DNA from 3 places in the Streptomyces sp. NPDC127100 genome. Region 1 is predicted to be linked to each of the others. Evidence: riboswitches for the same ligand, from Rfam matches in the RefSeq annotation. Region 1 holds a riboswitch; each other region holds the start of a gene.

Region 1 (4,203 bases):
CCGGCCCGCCGGCCGAGGTGCTGATCCGCCTTCAGGTGGGCAGTGACCAGGCGCTGTTCCGTTCTTCGGCCGCGCCGCTCGTGGCCTTCCTCGACCGGACCGACAAGCTGGTGCCGCTGGGGCAGGAAGGTGCCCTCGCCGACTTCGACGCCCACCTCGACGAGGCCCTGGACCGCATCCTCGCGGAAGAGCAGAGCGCGGGCTGAACCGTTCCGGCGGCCCCCGGTCGGTGGCTCGACGCCTCGGTGCGTTGTCCGCCTGTGCAGGAACGCTTCTTCAGGCGTGGGCCGGCCAAGTACGAACAGGTCCACGGGCTGCGAGCGGGCCCACCTGCAGAGAGTGGGCCCACGGGCGGTTCAGCGCTTGCGGCGGCGGCCCCGCCCGCCCCGCGCCGGTGCCCGGCCCGCGTCCGCCGCCCCCGCGCTCTGCCCGGCCGCACGCCCCGCCGGACGGTCGGCCGAGACGACCAGGGCCGCGAGGGCGGTGGTGACCGGCACGGACGCCACGAGGCCGATCGAGCCCACCAGCGTGCGCACGATCTCCTCCGCGACCAGCTCGCTGTTGGCGACCGTCCCCACGCTGCTCTGCGCGATAGAGAAGAGCAGCAGCAGCGGCAGAGCGGCGCCCGCGTACGCGAGGACGAGGGTGTTGACGACGGAGGCGATGTGGTCGCGGCCGATGCGGATGCCGGCGCGGTACAGGCCGCGCCAGCCCATCGTCGGATTGGCCTCGTGCAGCTCCCAGACCGCCGACGTCTGGGTGACCGTCACATCGTCGAGGACACCGAGCGAACCGATGATGACCCCGGCGAGGAGCAGGCCGCTCATGTCGATCGACGGATACAGGCCGTGGATCAGGCCGGTGTTGTCGTCGGTGTTGCCGGTGAGCGCCGCCCAGCCGATGAACAGCGACCCCAGGACACCGATCAGCAGCAGGGAGACCAGGGTGCCGAGCACCGCCACGGAGGTCCGCGCCGACAGCCCGTGGCACAGATACAGCGCGATCAGCATGATGGCGCTGGACCCGATCACCGCCACCAGCAGGGGATTCGAGCCCTGCAGGATGGCGGGCAGGATGAAGAAGTTCAGCAGCACGAAACTGATGGCCAGCGAGACCAGGGCCATCAGACCCCGCAGCCGGCCGACGACCACGACGGCCAGCGCGAAGATGCCGGCGAGCAGGGCCATCGGAAAGCCGCGGTCGATGTCGGTCACCGAGTACTGCAGGTCCCTCGGCGCGGAGGGTTCGTAGGCGACGACCACCTTCTGGCCCTCGTGCAACTGGCGTGTCTGGTCCGGCTGCACGATCTCCTGGAAGGTGCGGCCCTTGTCCCCGCCGGTGTCGACGCGGATCGTCGCCCGCTTGCAGTCGCCGTTCGCCTGCTGCGCCGCGGAGGAGCCCTCCGCGGTGGAGGTGTCGCCGGTCGGGACGCCCCCCGACGCGTTGACGGACTGGCAGCTCAGCCTGTCCACCTTGGTGACCGTGGCCTCCTGTGTCTGCCGGTCGAAGCCGACCCCGGTGCGTTCGTGCGGTGGCGCGCCGCCCGGCCAGAGCACGGCGAGCCCGACCAGCACCGCGGCGGCGAAGGGGATGAGAACCGCCGCGATGACCTTCCGCAGATGCCGCGAGACGGGAGCCGCGGGCCCGTGACCGTGTCCGTGTGCGTGCCCGTGCCCCCCACTGCCGCCGTGCCCGCCACTGCCGGAGTGCTCCCCGCCGGGGGCATGGTCGTGCGCACTCCCGTCGCCCGACGGCGCGCCCGGGCCGCGGCGGGGTTCGTGCGGCGGGTAGGGAGGGTGCTGGGTCGTGGTCACCGACCGATCATCGCAAGAAGGAGAGGGGCCCCCTGTTCACCGCGCCCGGATCGACGCTAGCGTGGGGGCACCTTTGTACACGCGGGAGCTCGGAGCACCGGGCTGAGAGGGCGCTGACCTCCGTCCCAGCGATGTTTCACGGGAAACATCACCGAAGTCGAGTGATGTTGACCACGAGGCGTCGTCGGACGGAAACGGCTGCGTCGACCGCTGAACCTGTTACCGGGTAATGCCGGCGTAGGGAGTAGGTCTCATGACCATCAAGGACGCACGCACGCCTGTCTCCACCCAGCACTCCGCCGAGGCGGAGTCCGCGGAGACCGGGAAGTCCATCGGCTGGCACAAGGCGTACGTCGAGGGTTCGCGCCCCGACCTGCGGGTGCCGGTCCGCCAGGTGCACCTCACCAACGGGCAGTCGGTCACGCTCTACGACACGTCGGGCCCGTACACCGATCCGCTCGTCGACACCGACGTCCGCCGGGGGCTGCCGGCGCTGCGGGAGAACTGGATCGTCGCCCGCGGCGACACGGAGGAATACGCGGGCCGGCCCGTCCGGCCCGAGGACGACGGGATCAAGCACACCTCGCCGCGCGGAGGCCTGCGCAATCTGGACGCGGTCTTCCCCGGGCGTCCGCGTCAGCCGCGCCGCGGCCGCGGCGGTGCGGTGACGCAGCTCGCGTACGCCCGCCGGGGCGAGATCACGCCCGAGATGGAGTACGTCGCCATCCGGGAGAACGTCGCGCCGGAGGTGGTCCGTGAGGAGATCGCCGCGGGCCGGGCCGTGCTGCCGGCCAACGTCAATCACCCGGAGATCGAGCCGATGATCATCGGCAAGCGGTTCCTGGTGAAGGTGAACGCCAACATCGGCAACTCGGCGGTGACGTCCTCCATCGAGGAGGAGGTCGAGAAGATGACCTGGGCGACCCGCTGGGGCGCCGACACGGTCATGGACCTCTCCACCGGCCGTAACATCCACACCACCCGCGAGTGGGTGCTGCGCAACTCCCCCGTGCCCATCGGCACCGTGCCGCTCTACCAGGCCCTGGAGAAGGTCGACGGCAAGGCCGAGGAACTGACCTGGGAGGTCTACAAGGACACGGTGATCGAGCAGGCCGAGCAGGGTGTGGACTACATGACCGTCCATGCGGGCGTGCGCCTGGCCTACGTGCCGCTGACCGCGAACCGCAAGACCGGCATCGTCTCGCGCGGCGGTTCGATCATGGCCGCCTGGTGCCTGGCGCATCACAAGGAGTCGTTCCTGTACGAGAACTTCGAGGAGCTCTGCGAGATCCTCGCCGCCTACGACGTCACGTACTCCCTCGGCGACGGCCTGCGGCCGGGATCGATCGCGGACGCCAACGACGAGGCGCAGTTCGCCGAGTTGCGCACGCTCGGGGAGCTCAACCGGACCGCCAGGCGGTTCGACGTGCAGACCATGATCGAGGGCCCGGGGCACGTCCCGATGCACAAGATCAAGGAGAACATCGATCTTCAGCAGGAGATCTGCGACGAAGCTCCGTTCTACACGCTCGGCCCGCTGACGACGGACGTCGCACCGGCGTACGACCACATCACCTCCGGCATCGGTGCCGCGATGATCGCCTGGTGGGGCACGGCCATGCTCTGCTACGTCACGCCCAAGGAACACCTGGGCCTGCCCAACCGCGACGACGTCAAGACCGGCGTCATCACCTACAAGATCGCTGCCCACGCCGCCGACCTCGCCAAGGGGCATCCGGGCGCACAGGAGTGGGACGACGCCCTGTCGGACGCCCGCTTCGAGTTCCGGTGGGAGGACCAGTTCAACCTGGCTCTCGACCCGGACACGGCGCGGGAGTTCCACGACGAGACACTGCCGGCCGAGCCCGCCAAGACGGCCCACTTCTGCTCCATGTGCGGACCGAAGTTCTGCTCCATGAAGATCAGCCAGAGCATCAACGAGCGGTTCGGCGGGGTGGCCGCCGAAGGCGCCTCTCCCGACGAGATCGCCGAGGGCATGCTGCAGAAGTCGAAGGAGTTCGCCGCCGCCGGGAACCGGGTGTACCTCCCGCTGGCCGACTGAACCTCCGTCACCGGCTCCACGCCGTGCGGTCCCTCGCCGGGCCGCCCGGCGTCAGCGGGGCGCCGGGGCCGCCTCGGGAGCGGTCGCCACTCCGAACGGGTTGTCGATCGCGTAACGCCAGCAGCCGTCGGGCCCGCGACGGGCCACGTCGGTCGCGGTGCCCTCGATGTGGACGTGGCCGCCGTGGGCGGCGACGCCGTCGATGACGAAGTCGACGATCAGCAGGACCAGGTCGCCGACGACGTAGGTGTGCCGGGGCGCCACCCGGATCGGGACGCGCAGCCGGAGGAACTCGTCGTTGGCCCGTATCCGGCCCGGCCCGGTGAC
Region 2 (4,203 bases), on a different contig from region 1:
CCGCCTCCACCGCGGAGCGCATCGCGGCGGCCATCAGCACCGGCTCCTGCGCCCGCGTCACCGCCGAGGCCAGCATCACCCCCGCACAGCCCAGCTCCATCGCCAGAGCCACGTCCGACGCCGTACCGGCCCCCGCGTCCAGGATCACCGGCACGCGCGCGTGCTCCACGATCAGCTGGAAGTTGTGCGGGTTGCGGATGCCGAGCCCCGATCCGATCGGCGACCCGAGCGGCATGATCGCCGCGCACCCGACGTCCTCCAGCTTCCGGGCGAGGACCGGGTCGTCGTTCGTGTACGGCAGCACCGTGAAGCCGTCGTCCACCAGCGTCTCCGCCGCGTCCAGCAGCTCGATCGGGTCCGGCAGCAGGGTGCGCTCGTCGGCGACGACCTCCAGCTTCACCAGGTCCGTGCCCAGCGCCTCGCGCGCGAGGCGCGCGGTGAGGACCGCCTCCCCGGCGGTGAAGCAGCCGGCCGTGTTCGGCAGCACCCGGATGCCGAGCTTCTCCAGCACCGACAGCACCGACCCGTGCACGGACGGGTCCACCCGGCGCATCGCGACGGTCGTCAGCTCCGTCCCGGACGCCACCAGCGCGCGCTCGAGCACGTCCGGGCTGGGTGCACCGCCGGTGCCCATGATCAGGCGGGACGTGTAGGCAGTACCGCCGAGAACGAAGGGATCGTCGGCCATGGGTCAGCCTCCTTGGACGGCGGTGAGGACTTCGACGCGGTCGCCGTCGGACAGGGCGGTGGCGGACCACTGCGCGCGCGGGACGACGGTCTCGTTCAGGGCGGCGGCCACTCCGGACGGCGCCGCGGTGAGCGTGCGCACCAGGGCGTCCAGGGCGGTGCCGGGAGCCACCTCGCGCGGCTCCCCGTTGACGCGGACGTTCATACGGTCCCCTCCGTGAGTGCGGGGGCGGCACTGAAGCGCCGCGGAGTGAAGGGGCGGGCCTCCTCCGGGAGCTCCCCGGTGGTCAGGACGTCCGCCATGACGTCGCCGGTGACCGGGGTCAGCAGCACGCCGTTGCGGTAGTGCCCGGTGGCCAGCAGCAGCCCCTCCGGCCCGGCCGGGCCGAGCAGCGGGGCGTTGTCCGGGGAACCGGGGCGCAGACCCGCCAGCGTCTCCGTGAGGGGCAGTTCGGTGATGCCGGGGACCAGCTCGTGGGCGTCGCGCAGCAGCTCGTAGACGCCGCCCGCGGTCACCGTCGTGTCCCAGCCCAGCTCCTCGCTGGTGGCGCCGACGACCAGCTCGCCGCTCTCCCGGGGCACCAGGTAGAGCGGGTTGCCGCGCACCACGGCACGCACCGTCCGGCTCAGCAGCGGCCCGCGCGTCCGCGGCATGGTCAGGCGCAGCACCTGCCCCTTCACCGGCCGGACCGGCGGCAGTACGTCGTCCGGCACGCCCGCCAGCCGCCCGCTCAGGCTGCCTCCGGCCAGCACCACCTGCCCGGCCTCCAGCGCCGTCCCGTCGGCCGTGACGACGCCGGTCGCCCGGTCCCCGGCGAGGGTGAGCCGGTCGGCCCACACCCGGTGGAGGACCACGCCCGAGCGCTCGCAGGCGGCCAGCAGCGCGCCGGCCAGGCGGCGGGGGTCGATCTGGTGGTCGCCGTCCACCCGCAGCCCGCCGCGCACGCCCGGCGCGAGCATCGGTTCCAGGCGCCGGCACTCGCGGCCCGACAGCCACTCGGACTCCAGGCCCGAGCGCTCCTGCAGCGCGTGCAGTTCCCGCAGGTGGGCCCGGTCGTCGGCGTCCATCGCGACGGCCAGGGTGCCGCAGCGGCGGTACCCGAGGCCGTGGCCCGTGAGGTCGGTCAGCTCGGCGGCGAACTCCGGGTAGCGGCGGGCCGAGGCGAGGTTCAGCGCGAGCAGCGTCTGCTCGCCGTAGTGCAGCTCCGTGACGGCGGCCAGCATCCCGGCCGCCACCCGGGCGGCCCCGCCGCCCGGGTCGGGGTCCACGAGGGCCGTGGCGAGCCCGCGCTGCGCGGCCCGCCAGGCGGTGACCAGGCCGATGATCCCGCCGCCCACGACGAGCACGTCCGGCGTACGCGCGGACGTGCGGGACGACGACGGTACGGACGGTGCGTTCGGTGGGGACGACATGGGCGTCCAGCCCCTCCCTTCGCCGGCATGACCCGGATCAGGTTCGTACGGTCGGAGGCCGCCAGCCTCCCTCTCAGCCCGGTGCGTCCGGGCTCCCGCGAGTGCTTTACGTTGGCCACCCTAGCCCGCAGCGCGCCGAACTCGTAAGGGAGTCCCCACCGTGGCCCGTTCGCTCGACGGTCTCGTCCTCGCACCGGTCGCCGACCAGGCCCCCGGCCAGGTCGGGACCCGCACCCGGTTCACCTACCACGAGGAGGACGGGGCGGTCTGGGCCGAGTACGCGGGCGGCGACGTCGTCCGCGGCCGGCTGGTGGGCACCCGCGCGGGCGACCGGCTCGACTTCCGCTACGTCCAGCTCAGGACCGACGGCAGCACGTCGTCGGGGCACTGCGTCTCGACGGTCGTCGACCTGCCCGACGGGCGGGTGCGCCTGGAGGAGAGCTGGGAGTGGGAGTCCCGGCGGGGGAGCGGGACGAGCGTTGTGGAGGAGATCACCGCACACGGGGACTGACCGTCGATTTGCCGGGTGTCTAAGGTGATCAGGTGAACGAGCAGACGCAGGAGCGGGGAGCGGACGCGGAGCGTCGCGTGGTCGTCGTCGGTGCGGGCATGGCGGGCGTGCAGACCGCGGTCGCCCTGCGCGAGCAGGGCTTCACCGGCACGGTGACACTGATCGGCGCCGAACCCCACCAGCCGTACGACCGCCCCCCGTTGTCCAAGGCCGTCCTGCTCGGCACGGCCGAGGGCTCCGCCTTCGACGTCGACTTCGAGGCGCTCGGCATCGAGCTGCGGCTCGGCTGCGAGGCGCTCGGCGTCCGCCCCGGCACACACGTCCTGGACACCTCCGCCGGGCCCGTGCCGTACGACGTCCTGGTGGTCGCGACCGGCGCCGAACCGGTCCTGCTGCCCGGCGCCGAGGACGTCCCCGGCGTGCATCTGCTGCGCACCCTGGACGACGCCGAGCGGCTGCGTCCGGTGCTCGCCCGGCAGCACGACATCGTGGTCGTCGGCGCGGGCTGGATCGGCGCCGAGTTCGCCACCGCCGCGCGCGAGGCGGGCTGCGCGGTGACCGTCGTGGAGGCCGCCGACCGGCCCCTCGCCGGTGCCCTGCCCGCCGAGGTCGCCGCCCCCATGACCGCCTGGTACGCCGACGCGGGCGCCGTCCTGCGCACCGGCGCGCGCGTGGAGCGCGTCGAGCCCGGCCACGTCGTCCTCGACGACGGCTCGCGACTGCCCGCCGGCGCCGTGGTCGTCGGCATCGGAGCCCGGCCCGCCACCGCCTGGCTGGCCGGCTCCGGCGTCGAGCTCGGCCCGCAGGGCGAGATCCTGGCCGACGACCGCCTGCGCACCTCCGTGCCGGACGTCCACGCGGTCGGCGACTGCGCCTCCTTCCCCTCCGGCCGCTACGGGGAGCGCCTGCTCGTCCACCACTGGGACAACGCCCTCCAGGGCCCGCGCACGGTCGCCGCCGACATCGTCGGCGCCGCCACCGGCGAGGTCCCGCCGGTCTACGACCCGGTGCCGTACTTCTGGTCCGAGCAGTTCGGCCGGTTCGTCCAGTACGCGGGGCATCACACGTCCGCCGACACCACCCTGTGGCGCGGCGACCCCTCCGGCCCGGCCTGGACGGTCTGCTGGCTGCGCGACGAGCGGCTGATCGCCCTGCTGGCGGTGGGCCGCCCCCGCGACCTGGCCCAGGGCAGGCGCCTGATCGAGGCGGGCGCGCGGATGGATCCGCGGCTGCTCGCCGACCCCGCGCGGCCGCTCAAGGCGGCGACGGCGTAGTCCGCCGCCGGCCTCTCGGGGCGGGTCCGGCTTCCCGGTGTCAGCGGCAGATGGCAGGCTGGAGGCGTGACCGAGATTGACGCAAAGACCGATGCTCTCGTACCCGCCTGGCTCACCGTCCCCGACATCGCCGAGATGCTCGGCGTCGAGGTGACCCGGGTGCGGCAGCTGATCAAGGAAGGCCAGCTCATCGCCGTACGCCGCGGCGAGAACCGCGCGCTGCACGTCCCGGCGGCCTTCATCGACGAGGACAAGGTCGTCAAGGGCCTCGTCGGGACCCTGACCCTGCTGCGGGACGACGGCTTCACGGACGAGGAG
Region 3 (4,203 bases), on a different contig from region 1:
AGCGCGTCGAAGCCGCGCACCAGACGGCCCGCGTCCCTCCGGGCGAGCGCGGCCGCCGCCAGACCGCCGACCGCCACGGCGACGGCGGTGGCGGCGACGGCGTACTGCAGGGAGTTGCCGACCGCCTCGATGGGCGGGACGAGGAAGGTGCCGCCGTCCTCGTGGGTCAGCGCCCGGTAGTACCCGAGGCCGCTGCCGAGGGACCGCTGGACCAGCACGGCGAGCGGCAGCACCACGAGGCCGGCGACGGTGACGAGCACCCCGGCCAGCAGGCTCCACTGCCCGGCTCCGCCCGGCCGGCGCGCGGTGCGGGAGGCGTCCACCAGCCGCAGGGCCGTCTCGCGCCGCCGCACCGTCCAGGCGTGCACGGCGAGGACGGCGCCGACCGCCGCGAACTGGATCAGCGTCAGCACGGCGGCCGTGGACAGGTCGAAGACGTGCGAGGTCTGGCGGTAGATCTCCACCTCCAGGGTGGAGAAGGCGGGGCCGCCGAGGATCTGGACGACGCCGAAGGAGGTGAAGGTGAACAGGAACACCATCAGCGCGGCGGCGGCCACGGCGGGCCCGAGCGCCGGCAGGGTGACCCGCCGCCAGGCCCGCAGGGGCGACGCGCCGAGCATCCGCGCCGCCTCCTCCTGACGCGGGTCGAGCTGTGCCCACAGACCGCCGACGGTGCGTACGACGACGGCGTAGTTGAAGAAGACGTGCGCGAGCAGGATGGCCCACACCGTGGTGTCCAGCCGTACGCCCCACAGCTCGTCGAGCAGCCCGCCCCGCCCGACGAGCGCCAGGAAGGCGGTGCCCACCACGACCGTGGGCAGCACGAACGGCACGGTCACCACGGCCCTCAGCAGTTGCTTGCCGGGGAAGTCGAGGCGGGCGAAGACGTACGCGCCGGGCAGGGCGACCAGCAGCGTGAGAGCGGTCGAGGCGAGCGCCTGCCAGGTGGTGAACCACAGCACGTGCCGGATGTCGGGCTGGGCCAGGACGTCCCCGATCCGCCCGAACCGCCAGACCCCGTCGACCCGCAGTCCGCGCGCGACGATCGCGGCGACGGGGTAGGCGAAGAAGACCGCGAAGAACGCGACGGGGCCGGCCATCAGGGCCAGCCGCGCCGCGTTCCCGCGCCGCCGGGTACCGGCGGACCGGGCGGCCTCGGTCACTTCGGTCACTTCAGGAGGAGCGAGGTCCACGACTTGACCCACTGGTCACGGTTGTCGGCGATCTTCTTCGGGTCCAGGGTCAGCGGGTTCTTGGCCTGGGGGCCGTACTTCACGAACTCCGGCGGCACCTGCGCGGCCTCCCGCACCGGGTAGACGAACATGTTCAGCGGCATGTCGTCCTGGAACTCCTTGCCGACCAGGAAGTCGAGCAGTGCCTTGCCGCCCTCGGTGTTCCTCGCGTTGCTCAGCAGGCCGGCGTACTCGACCTGGCGGAAGCAGGTGCCGGTGGCGACGCCCGTCGGCGCGGTGTCCGGCTTCGGGTCGGCGTAGATCACCTCGGCGGGCGGCGAGGAGGCGTAGGAGACGACGAGCGGGCGGTCGCCCTTCGCCTTCCTGCCGCCGGACGACCCGGAGAACTCCTCGTTGTAGGCCTGCTCCCAGCTGTCCACGACCTTGACGCCGTTGGACTTCAGCTTCTTCCAGTAGTCCTGCCAGCCGTCGTCGCCGTACTTGGCCGCGGTGCCCAGCAGGAAGCCGAGACCGGGCGAGGAGCTGCCGGCGTCCTCGGTGACGAGGAGGTTCTTGTACGCGGGCTTGACGAGGTCGTCGAGGGAGTCGGGCGGGGTCAGCTTGTGCTTGCCGAAGTACGCCTTGTCGTAGTTGACGCAGATGTCACCGGTGTCGATGGGCGTGACGCGGTGCTTGTCCTGGTCGACCCGGTACTCGGGAAGGATCATGTCGGAGCCCTTGGGCTCGTACGACTGGAACAGGCCGTTGTCGAGCGCGCGGGACAGCAGCGTGTTGTCGACGCCGAAGAAGACGTCGCCCTGCGGGTTGTCCTTGGTGAGGATGGCCTTGTTGACGGCCTGTCCGGCGTCGCCGTCCTCGAGGACCCGGACCTTGTAGCCGGACCTCTTCTCGAAGTCGGCGATGACGTCCTTGGACGCGGCCCACGAGTCGTGGCTGACGAGGGTCACGGTCTTGGAACCGCCGGACGCCTGGTCGTCGCCGCCGGACGACGATCCACAGCCGGCCAGGCCGCCGACCAGGCCGAGCCCGACGGCCAGGACTCCGGCCTTCTTGGTGATGCTCACGGAATTCCTCCTGGGTTACCAGGAGAAGACGCGGCCCCGCCCGGGACCCCTGGCGAGGGACCCGGGCAGGGCGCAACAGCTCGAGTGATGACCGATCTCCCTACCCAGAATGACCTGGGCCAGGTTCGGAGGGTCTGCGGCCGGTGCCGCACTCTCAGCGCTGTGGCGCTCCCCTGTCGGAATATGAAGATGTCTGAATATGAAGTTGTACGCCGGTCAGGTTACCGCTCGCTCGCGGCGAGCTGACCACACGCCCCGTCGATCTCCTGTCCACGGGTGTCCCGGACGGTCACCGGCACACCGTGCGCCTCGATCGCCGCGACGAACGCCTTCTCGTCCTCGGGCCGCGAGGCGGTCCACTTCGAGCCCGGCGTGGGGTTGAGCGGGATGAGGTTGACGTGCACCGGCCTGCCCTTGAGCAGGCGTCCGAGCCGGTCGCCGCGCCACGCCTGGTCGTTGATGTCCCGGATCAGCGCGTACTCGATGGACAGCCGGCGCCCGGACTTGGCCGCGTACTCGAAGCCGGCGTCGAGGACCTCGCGCACCTTCCACCGCGTGTTGACGGGGACGAGGGTGTCGCGCAGTTCGTCGTCGGGGGCGTGCAGGGAGATGGCGAGGCGGCACTTGAAGCCCTCGTCGGCGAACCGGTGGATCGCCGGGACCAGGCCGACCGTGGAGACGGTGATGCCGCGCTGGGACAGTCCCAGCCCGTCGGGCTCGGGGTCGGTGAGGCGGCGGATGGCCCCCACGACCCGGTTGTAGTTGGCGAGGGGTTCGCCCATGCCCATGAACACGATGTTGCTCAGCCGCGCCGGGCCGCCGGGTACCTCTCCGTCCCTGAGCGCCCGCATGCCGTCCACGATCTGGTGCACGATCTCGGCGGTGGACAGGTTCCGGTCGAGTCCGGCCTGTCCGGTGGCGCAGAAGGGGCAGTTCATGCCGCAGCCCGCCTGGGAGCTGATGCACATGGTCACCCGGTCCGGGTAGCGCATGAGGACGGACTCGACGAGGGTCCCGTCGAACAGCTTCCACAGCGTCTTGCGGGTGGTGCCCTGGTCGGTCGACAGGTGCCGGACGACCGACATCAGCTCGGGCAGCAGCGCCTCCTGGAGCGGCGCGCGGGACCCGGCCGGGATGTCCGTCCACTGCTCGGGGTCGTGCGCGTACCGCGCGAAGTAGTGCTGCGAGAGCTGCTTCGCACGGAACGGCTTCTCACCGATCGCGGCGACGGCCTCCTTGCGCTCGGCAGGCGTGAGATCGGCGAGATGCCGCGGCGGCTTCTTGGCTCCGCGCGGGGCGACGAATGTGAGTTCTCCGGGCTTAGGCATGACTCAACCAGTGTCGCAGATCCATCGGGGTGGCCCGGTCGGGCTCAGAACAGGCCCGCGACCACGGCGACGACCGTGGTGGCGTACTGCTTGGTGCGGTGCCACGGGCCGCAGTAGCGGCGCACTCTGCGCCGGCCCTTCTGGTCGAGAAGAGCCTTGCACCACACGCACGGCAGGTCGCCGTGGTACCTGCCGTCGTCTCCCCGCCTCGCCTGCGCCATGGCGGAACCCTAGGTGATCATCGGGCAGCCGCACAGGAGAAGGCCCCCGCCCTGTTCGGGCGGGGGCCGTTCACCGAGGCGAGGCCGGTCACCCCGAGCCGACGAAGATCACCAGCAGCAGCCACACCACCGGTGCCGTGGGCAGGAGCGAGTCCAGGCGGTCCATGATGCCGCCGTGGCCCGGCAGCAGCGTGCCCATGTCCTTGATGCCGAGGTCCCGCTTGATCATGGACTCGCCGAGGTCGCCCAGCGTGGCGCTGGCCGCGACCGCGAGGCCGAGCAGCAGGCCCTGCCACCAGGAGCCGTCGTCGATCAGGAACTGCATGCACAGCGCGCCCGCCGCCATCGCGAAGGCGATCGCGCCGAACAGGCCCTCGCGGGTCTTGCCGGGGCTGAT

What was found. Region 1 has a riboswitch for thiamine pyrophosphate ahead of thiC (phosphomethylpyrimidine synthase ThiC). Riboswitches for the same ligand answer to the same signal wherever they lie in the genome.
Region 2: another riboswitch for thiamine pyrophosphate. It lies ahead of thiO (glycine oxidase ThiO); the one in region 1 lies ahead of thiC (phosphomethylpyrimidine synthase ThiC).
Region 3: another riboswitch for thiamine pyrophosphate. It lies ahead of ACFWJB_RS16790 (thiamine ABC transporter substrate binding subunit); the one in region 1 lies ahead of thiC (phosphomethylpyrimidine synthase ThiC).

What each region holds. Positions count from the first base shown of each region.
Region 1 covers NZ_JBHXFL010000001.1:465,394-469,596, forward strand. Annotated here, with positions in the region: gene ACFWJB_RS02240 (SsgA family sporulation/cell division regulator) at 1-206, shown strand, start outside; gene ACFWJB_RS02245 (YibE/F family protein) at 357-1,814, opposite strand; TPP riboswitch at 1,886-2,075, shown strand; gene thiC (phosphomethylpyrimidine synthase ThiC) at 2,068-3,876, shown strand; gene ACFWJB_RS02255 (YybH family protein) at 3,928-4,203, opposite strand, start outside.
Region 2 covers NZ_JBHXFL010000032.1:32,721-36,923, reverse strand. Annotated here, with positions in the region: gene ACFWJB_RS25205 (thiazole synthase) at 1-688, opposite strand, end outside; gene thiS (sulfur carrier protein ThiS) at 692-892, opposite strand; gene thiO (glycine oxidase ThiO) at 889-2,100, opposite strand; TPP riboswitch at 2,098-2,209, opposite strand; gene ACFWJB_RS25190 (hypothetical protein) at 2,261-2,611, shown strand; gene ACFWJB_RS25185 (NAD(P)/FAD-dependent oxidoreductase) at 2,644-3,885, shown strand; gene ACFWJB_RS25180 (Rv2175c family DNA-binding protein) at 3,952-4,203, shown strand, end outside.
Region 3 covers NZ_JBHXFL010000015.1:52,821-57,023, forward strand. Annotated here, with positions in the region: gene ACFWJB_RS16785 (ABC transporter permease) at 1-1,100, opposite strand, end outside; gene ACFWJB_RS16790 (thiamine ABC transporter substrate binding subunit) at 1,169-2,257, opposite strand; TPP riboswitch at 2,337-2,442, opposite strand; gene rlmN (23S rRNA (adenine(2503)-C(2))-methyltransferase RlmN) at 2,479-3,585, opposite strand; gene ACFWJB_RS16800 (hypothetical protein) at 3,630-3,806, opposite strand; gene ACFWJB_RS16805 (phosphatidate cytidylyltransferase) at 3,895-4,203, opposite strand, start outside.